Regions from separate parts of the Rhodococcus sp. 27YEA15 genome, predicted to be linked through region 2. Evidence: riboswitches for the same ligand, from Rfam matches in the RefSeq annotation. Region 2 holds a riboswitch; the other holds the start of a gene.

Region 1 (4,417 bases), 4.8 Mb from region 2:
CGTTCCGTCCACCAGATACTCGAGCGTGCGCGGTAGGGCCAGCGGCAGCAACGTGACGCCGTCCGCGACGTCAGCAGCTCTGATATCGGCGATCAGGCTACCGAGCCCGCTCGGGGTGCCGACGTAGTGCAGCGAGGACGGGATACGGCGCTCGGTGAGTGCACTGTCGAGTTGCGCCAATTCCTTGCGCGCGGCACGCGCTTCCGGGGCAATCAGGATCTCGAGATCGACGAGCACGACGACACTGTCTGGGTCGCGACCCTCCTCGGCGATCGCGGTCCGGACGCGTGCGCGTTCGAGTTGGGCTTCACGCAGGTCGGAAGCGCGAATCCTTACCACATTGGTAGGAAATGCGGCCAAATCGAGGACACGTTCGTTCTCGGTGAGGTCAACCCAGTAGTCGCCACCGATCACAGGCGAGTTTCCCGGGGCAGACGCCGCTGCCGGGTGATGGCCTGCGCCGGTGAGCTCGACCGCTACGTGCAGGGCAGGTGAAGTACGTGAAGACATCTGTAGACCTCCGAAAATCAGAAAAAATCGTGATGAGCGCGAGACGATCGTCAGCTCGAACACATTCCTGACGACGTACGGCAGAGGTCGACATGGCGACGGCCCCAATGGGCAGCCCAGCTGCTCACGGAAATATCGGAAACATCCCAGCGGCTCACGGAAGCACGCGATGCGCCCATGAGTTCTGCTGTTGCCATGTTCACCATGGTAGTGGTCCGTTCGGGTTTTCGGTGACCGAGCTCAGCTCAGACGCACTCGGCGGCACCGGCTTTCTCGTCTGACCCGACGAGAAAGCTGCGGGTCTCGGGCACCGGATTCCAGGAACCCGCCGTTTTCTCGTAGTTCCAATCACGCTGATCGGAAACCAGGATTTTCACGGCGTCGATCAATCGCTGTACGTCGTCCGAGCTGCTCCCCAGCCCGAGGCTCGCACGCACGGCACCTCCGGACAGGCCCAGGCGTGCCAGTGCCGGATGTGCGCAGAAACGTCCATCCCGGACACCGATGCCGTGTTCGGCGGACAGAAACGCCGCGATCTCACCGGGCTCGTAGCCGGCGACGGTGAAGGTGACGATTCCGACCGCGTCGGGAGCGTCGGCCCACAACCGAACCACGTCGACGCCGACAATGGCGGACAATCCGTCGGTCAGCTGCTCCGTCAGGGCCTTCTCGTGCTCGGCGATCGCATCGAAGTCCAAGGCCTGCAAGGTTTCACAGGCGGCGGCAATGGCTGCAGCACCGAGCACGTTGGGTGAGCCTGCCTCGTGGCGAGCGGGCGCACATGCCCACTCGGTGGACGTGGTCGTGACCTCACGCACCGCGCCGCCGCCGGCGAGGTACGGCTGAGCCTGGTCGAGCCAGTCACGGCGACCGGCGAGCACTCCGGAACCGAACGGCGCGTAGAGCTTGTGACCGGAGAACGCGATGTAATCGACGCCGCATTCCTGCAAGTCGATACGACGGTGGGGTGCCAGTTGAGCGGCGTCCACCAGGATGCGGGTGCCGAGTCGGTGTGCGATCTCGGTCAGGCGAGCAATCGGCAAGATCTCACCGGTGACATTGGATGCCCCGGTGACGGCGAGCAGCGCAGCGGGCTTGGTGCACAGTTCGGCCACCAGGCGCTCGATAGTCTCCTCGACGGTGTCTGCGGCAGTGACGACGCGAGCATCGTTCCACGGCAACAGGTTTGCATGATGCTCGACGTCGAGCACAACGGTGCTTCCCGGTACGCACTGGGCGAGCAGGTTCAGCGAATCAGTGGTGTTGCGGGTGAAGACGACCACCTGGTCCTCGGAACAGTTGAGAAAACGCGACACCGATTCGCGAGCGTTCTCGTAGGTCAGGGTGGAGATCCGCGATGCGTAGCCCGCGCCGCGGTGAACACTGGCGTACGTCGGCAGCAGTTCCGCAATGCGGTCTGTGACCTGCGACAATGCCGGAGCGCTCGCCGCATAGTCGAAGTTGGCGTACGGCAGCTCGCCACCCTGGACGAGGGGAACCAGAAGGTCGGAGCCGGAAACCTGGGCGATCGGCGCGGTGCGGCAGGCGTCGGCACTCAAAACAGCAGTCATCGAAGACAATCCTCACGTTCAAGGACTCTTTTCGGGTGAAGTTCCCGGACGAGTCCGCGCTTGCCACATTCGTTTTCGAATGCAGCCGGGTCGTCACCCGGAGCACCCCACCGCGGAGGAGGGTTGCCGACCAGCAAGCCGGGGCTGAACACTGGTACTCGTGACCTGCAAACGAGGATGGCAGTTACGTCCCCCGGTTGTCAAGACGAAATCTGAATGGCGCGCGTCACTCCCGGACTGTTCGGCACGCGAGGTGCAATGCGAGCCGCGTCTCCGGATCGCCGAGATCGACTGACAGAAGCCGCTGAATGCGCTCGATCCGGCTGGAAACAGTGTTGCGGTGCAATCCCATTCGAGTAGCGGTGTGTGCCAGCGACGATTCCTCGTCGAGGTAGGTAGACAACGTGTCGAGCAGCTCGCCCCCGGCGGCCCGCAGTGGCGCGAGCAGTGCCGCAGCCGCGGGTTGGAACGTGTCGGTTCGTGTCCAAGCCAGCAACAACTGAGCCAACCCGAGTCGGTCGACGTGCAGAAATCGTCCGGTTTGAGAACGTGAACCCGCCAGGCGGGCGGCGTCGCCCGCCTCCGACAGCGAGATACCGATTCCCGCAGGTCCCTCATGTGCCCGTCCGACGCCGAACCACGTGTCCATCGTGGGATCCAGGCGATCCTGAGCTGCGCGGATGCTCTCGGCAAGCCGAGTGATCGACTCCGGGCGCGGCTCGCCCGGCAGCGTGGTCCACGAGGCCCACCCGTCGGCCTGTTCCACGACGTTGGCGGTGATGCCCTCCGCTGCCAACGCCTCCGCGACCTCGCTGCGTCTGGCAACCAGGTCTACGTCTGCGACGGTCAGGACCTTGATGCCGATATGCCAACCGTCCAGTGCCCAGCCGGCGTCGAGCGCACGCCTGAGTAAACCGGGCGTGGCGTCGCCGGTGGTGTCGACGAGCTCACTCAACAGCGCGCTTCGCCGGCGCGCCTCCCGTTCGTCGATCATGCGCGCCACTGCCAGCCTGTGCCCCACCGCCAACGATGCGACGTCGAGAACCACCGCCAGAGAAGCTTCTTCGACACTCTGGCGTACCGGAAGCACCACAGCGAGCCACGGTTCGCGTACACCTCCGGACATCACCGGGCAGGCGATCAGCACTCCACCCGAATCGAGTTCCAGAGTGGTGGGCGCGCTCCGGTCTGACAACGAACCCGCGACCAGACGATCGTTCTCGGTGAACACGTCCGCACCGATCAGTGGGCGACCCGCCGCATCCAGGACAAGGAATGGTCGTTGAAAAGTGTTCAGCAGCACGGACAGTAGGTTCTCGACGGTGAGACCGGCGCGCTGCCCGGCGTGCGTGGCTCGGAGAACGGCATCGGCCATCACCGACCGCGAATTCGACAGCAGATCACGGAGCTCGACGCCGAACCTCCACGGATCCGTGACCGCAAGAACCACCACCCCGAGTCGATCGGCCAACAACGTGAGGTTGGAGTCGTCGACGGCCGGCTCGGCCACCGCTACAACTTGACATCCGGTCGCCACCGCTCGCCGGAGCAACGCATCGAAGGTCCACTCCCCCGTGTCGATCCGATCGAGGATCACCAGAACCGAACCAGAGCCGACTGCGGCCGAGATCGCTGCAGCAGACTTCGTGGCCTCGGCCGTGAGCGCCCCTACGACGGTGACAACAGGATCACCACTGCCCGCCAGGCGGTAAACACTGCCGAACCGCGGATTATTCAGCAAGGCTGAAACACTCGCACTCATCGCACCTCCGTGAGAACAGCATCGTGATCGATTCCGAAGGCTCTCGGGCCCACCACGTCGAGCCTGACCTGATCCTGGGACCACCAGGCCGGTCCGGGTAGAACGAGGACCGCGACGTCCTGTCCCGGATGGACGGACTCACAGGCAACGAAGTCGCCCGTCCGGACGTCCACGAGCACGACGATGTCCGGGCACGTCGCTGTCATCTCGCCGTCCGAGGACACACAGAGGTACTCGCTCTCGAATTCGACCCGAAGGACCGCCGCGCTGTCTTCGACGATGACGTTGCCGCGACGGGTGTCTGCACTCGTCTTACGTACTGCTCGCACGCGGCCGCTCCCCAGCACCCGCGCGTCGATCAAGGCAGCAGTGCCCCGCCGGCCCCGCGACATCGCAAGCTGCTCACCCAATCGGTGTGCTCGGGACAAGGTCCCCGGAACGGTCGCCGATCGAACCGTACCCGCGTCGACGGGAGCAAGTGCCAGTGCCCCCCATCCACTGGTTCGCCCGATCAACGACCGGATCGCCACCTCGACACCCGGTACGTCCACCCGGTCGACGACGGTGATCAACC
Region 2 (4,417 bases):
AGAACGTCACTGACATCGCGGTGCAGCACATACGACTTGCCGAAGTCACCGACGGCCAACCCTGCCAAGTACTCGATGTACTGGACGAACACCGGACGATCGAGCCCCCATTCGGCCGTGACGGCCGCAACGATCTCCGGGGTACGTACCTGCTCGCCGATCAACAGGTCCACGGTGTCTCCTGGTGCCAGATGCAGGCTGAGGAACGCCAATGTGGCTGCGGCCCAGAGAACGAACACGCCGGCGATCAATCTCTGCACGACTGCACGCGCGATGGACGGCCATGGATACGAACCCTTCTCGCCCCCCTCGGATCCGGCCCTCGTATCGGGCCGGGCGTCCGCCTCCACTGCCGTCATGGTCTACACCTCTCTTGCTACTGAAATCCGCGGTGAACTACGGAGTCAGGGCTTGTCGATCCATACGTTGTAGGCACTCTCCGGCATCTGACGGAAGGGCCGGAAACTCGTACCGTGCACGTACGATGCTGCGGCGATCTGATCCTCCGGTTCGTACAGCGGAAGGAAGTACGCCTTGTCGGAGACGAATTTCTGCAACGCCGCGTAGTTTTCGGCACGAATCGCTGTGTCCGTGGTGGCGGATGCAGCAGAAAGCCACTGGGTCAGTTCGGGATCACTCACGAGCGAAAGGTTGATCGAACCGCCCTTGTCCACCGGCAGCCAATGATATTCGATGTCCACCCCGTCCGGAGCGGTGTTCGAGTTGTCGTAGATCCCGTAGTCCTTGGCGTTGCGATGCGTCAGGGAAGTACCCGGATCGACGAGCTGCGTTGCGAAGTCGATGCCGGCATTTTGCTTGACCTGCGCCTGAATCGCCTGGAGCAACACGTCGCGCTGATCACGCACGTACGGCTGGGACTGATAGTTGGTGATAGTCAGACGCTGTCCGTCCTTGGTGCGAAATCCCTCGGAATCCCTTTCCGTCCAACCAGCTTCGTCCAGAAGCTGATTGGCCTTGTCGACGTCGTTACCGTAGGTGCCCTCGAGAGAGGAATCGTAGTAGTGAGGATCCTGAGGCGACACCGCAGTCCACGCCCGAGTCCGCTTGCCCTGGTAGACGGACGCGAGTACGCCGTCCAGATCAACCGCCTCGCGGAAGGCTTTACGCACCCGCTCATCCGTAGTCGGCCCGGTGATTGTATTGAAGTACAACGAATACGGTGTTCCCGTGTTGAGAGCCGTCTTGTAGCTGAAATCGCTGCTGTTCTCGAACTGCGATGCTTCGAAGCCTGGTACGCCTTCGATGACGTCGACCTGACCGGAACTCAATGCTCCTACCCTCACCGAGGATTCGGGTAGGAACCGGTAGGTCACCTCGTCCAGATAGGCCGGGCCCTGGTGTTCGGCGTTTTCCGGCGCCCAGTTGTACTTGTCGAACTTGGTGAAGTGCAGATCCTGTCCCTTGGAGTAGCGGTCCAGGACGAACGGGCCGGTACCGGCGACCGTCGGCCCACCTGCCTTGACGTCTGGGCTGGAATAGGATGCCGGAGAAATGAGTTCGACAGCCGCGGACCAGTCCAGGAACGGTGCCCACGGCGCATTCAAAACGATCTGGACCGTATCCGCCGACGTGGCTTGGACATCGGCGATATGTGACGGCGGCCCCTGCGACGAACTGTTGTAGGCCGGGTCTCTGAGCTCGGTGAAGTTCTTCACCACCGCAGCAGCATCAAGCTTCTGTCCGTCGTGGAACTCGACTCCGTCCCGCAATGTGTAGGTGTACCGAAGCTGATCGGGGGAAACTTCGTACGACTTGGCCAGCCACGGTACGAATTCCCCGTCCGTCGTGCGGTACAGGAGCGAATCGTAGGCATTGCGCAGCAGCAACTTCGTCTTGTCCTGGCCGTTCAACTGCGGATTGAGCGTGGTCGGGTCGGTCTCGACACCCCAGGTCAATGATCCACCTGACACCGGGGTGCCGGAATCGTCGTCCGAAGCCGCCGACGACGAACCACCACATGCAGTCAGAAGAAGAGTGAGCGCCAGACCTGCGGCAACGACGGTGCCGGTTGTACGCGAAAGGAATCCATGTCTTGTGGACATCGTGAGTGATTCTCCAATGTTGGTGAAATAACGAGAACGCAGTCAGCACGGCCGAAGCTACGCACAGCGCCGCGAGCATCGAAACGAAGGGGAACGGCATCGCCTGACAACGCCGCCGGAAATCGAAAGGTCAACAATTCCAAGTACAGAGCGATATCAGGTGATGCACAAGATCCTCGTTTCGAAATGGCATGCTTACAGCCGCCCGTCATGGCGGCCGCCAGGTCGCGCTCAGGAGCACCCCGCCATTACCAGAGGGTTGCTGTTCCGACCGCTGAGCCGATCGTCGGAACTCTTGACCGAGTTGAAGTGTAGATGGCCGTAGCTTTACGTTTCAATCAATACATTCGCACTGATCGAAACTGGCCCCCGTCGCCGCGGCAACGGGGGCCAGATGTTCACCGGTCTAGCTACTCGGTGTACGAACGATGTTGAAATGTACATGTTTACGAAGTTCGAAGCCCAGGCCGAGATAGAGACTGATCGCAGTGGTGTTGCCTGCTCCGGTATGCAGGAACGGTACGTCACCGCGTCGATAAATTCCGTCTGCAACGGCGCGCACCAATCGTCCGGCGAGTCCCTGACCGCGGAACTGGGAGTCCGTGCACACGGCGCTGATCTCGGTCCATCCTGGCGGATGCATCCGCTCACCGGCCATCGCAATCAGATCGCCGTCGCGGCGTACGCCCAGATACGTTCCGAGTCGGTATGTTTCGGCAGAAAACGGTCCGGGCTGCGTTCGTGCCACCAGCGCCAACATGTCGTCGGCGTCGGCACCACCAAGCTGAACGGCTTCGTCGAACGGTTCGGCGCGTAATTTGTCGGTGGCGATCAGCTGGACACCTTCGATCGACCTGACCACCGACCACCCTTCGGGTAGCTCGGCGAGATCAGCGGTGATCGAAACCTCTTGGCCAGGACCGACAAGGGCCGCAAGGTCGGTCCAGGTGTTGGGATCGCGCAGGTCGTCGACCGCTAGTATCCGCGACACCTCGGGCCTGAACCGGCGGACTCGGCTCGTCCCCTCGCTCAAGTGTGCGTGAAACCCGGTAAGGCTCGCCCACGCCGGATTGTCGAGGACATCCGTCCGAGATGATGTCGGTGCGTTCATCGACGTGCCCACTCCTGTGCGATCAGTTCGTACGACCGCACCCTGGCAGCGTGATCGTGAGTGATGGTGGTGATGGAGATCTCCACGGCACCGGTGGCCTCGCGCAGCTGTTCGAGTTGGTCGGCGACCGCAGTGGGCGAACCGACGAACTGTGTGGCGAGACGGTCTCGAACCAATGCGCGATCGTCGTCGTTCCATTCGAAGGCCGCGGCCTCGGCCGGTGTCGGATACGCTATCGCGCCCTCACCACGCCGAATGCTCCGCACCCACGCACCGTATCCGGAAGCGAGTTCACTTGCCTCCTCATCGGTTTCGGCGATCACCGCATCCACGGACACTGCAACGTACGGCTCAGGTACGTCGGCGGACGGCACGAATGCCGCCCGGTACGCTTGGACGGCATCGATCACCGTGCTGGGACTGTGGTGGTAGCTGGCGATGAAACGCAATCCGTTCTCCCCGGCAACCGTGGCACTGCGCCCACCAGACGCACCCAGTATCCACACCTGGATATCGGCGTTCTCACCGGGAGAGGCATGCACGGGCAACCCTTCCGACGATACGTACGTACCGGCAAGCAAAGCCAATACCTGCTCGATCTGCTCCCCGTACTCCGGCGCATACGCCCCGGGCTGCTGGAGCAGCTCGAAGAGGTGAGCCAGGGACTTCTTCGAAAACGACTTCGCCAGGTCGTACTGGCGCGGAATCAGCAATCCGTTGGCTGTGAAGGTGTCCTCGTCGTGTGTGCCCCCGCCACGCGAAGCGAGATACGTCTGCGCGGCGGTCGACGACTCACCGGCACCGGCCGAGTTGGGTGCCGCTCGTGAGATCGATCGTCCGATCCCCAAGTCCAGACGGCCCGGATACAGGGCGTCGATGAGCCCGAACTCTTCGACCGTTCCCAACGGAGTTCGGTGCCCGAATTGAACACCTGCCGAGCCCAAACGAATCGTCTCCGTCGCTCCGGCGACCAGCGCGATCTCGATCGGTGGCGACGAACCCAGAACGCCCGGATTCAGATGATGTTCGGCGAACCAGTATCGGTGATAGCCGAAACGCTCTGCAGCGCGGGCGAGATCTATCGTATTTCGCAACGCCGTGGCTGAATCCGCGCCACTCGAGCGGGGAACGAGATCGAGAACGGACAGCGGCACAGGGTTGGTCATGACAGGACTCCTCGAAAACTGACAGTGGAGAAAATCGACAAGGAAGACAGTGGTGGGGCGGACTCACTCACCGCGAC

What was found. Region 2 has a riboswitch for S-adenosylmethionine ahead of ABH922_RS22495 (ABC transporter substrate-binding protein). Riboswitches for the same ligand answer to the same signal wherever they lie in the genome.
Region 1: another riboswitch for S-adenosylmethionine. It lies ahead of ABH922_RS00105 (aminotransferase class V-fold PLP-dependent enzyme); the one in region 2 lies ahead of ABH922_RS22495 (ABC transporter substrate-binding protein).

What each region holds. Positions count from the first base shown of each region.
Region 1 is NZ_JBMHHW010000001.1:27,136-31,552, reverse strand. It holds gene ABH922_RS00115 (hypothetical protein) at 1-510, opposite strand, end outside; gene ABH922_RS00110 (putative leader peptide) at 561-707, opposite strand; gene ABH922_RS00105 (aminotransferase class V-fold PLP-dependent enzyme) at 756-2,081, opposite strand; SAM riboswitch class IV at 2,133-2,247, opposite strand; gene ABH922_RS00100 (PucR family transcriptional regulator) at 2,308-3,843, opposite strand; gene ABH922_RS00095 (DUF917 domain-containing protein) at 3,840-4,417, opposite strand, start outside.
Region 2 is NZ_JBMHHW010000001.1:4,791,493-4,795,909, forward strand. It holds gene ABH922_RS22490 (ABC transporter permease) at 1-359, opposite strand, end outside; gene ABH922_RS22495 (ABC transporter substrate-binding protein) at 405-2,063, opposite strand; SAM riboswitch class IV at 2,250-2,364, opposite strand; gene ABH922_RS22500 (GNAT family N-acetyltransferase) at 2,470-3,054, opposite strand; gene ABH922_RS22505 (LLM class flavin-dependent oxidoreductase) at 3,171-4,340, opposite strand; gene ABH922_RS22510 (NtaA/DmoA family FMN-dependent monooxygenase) at 4,404-4,417, opposite strand, start outside.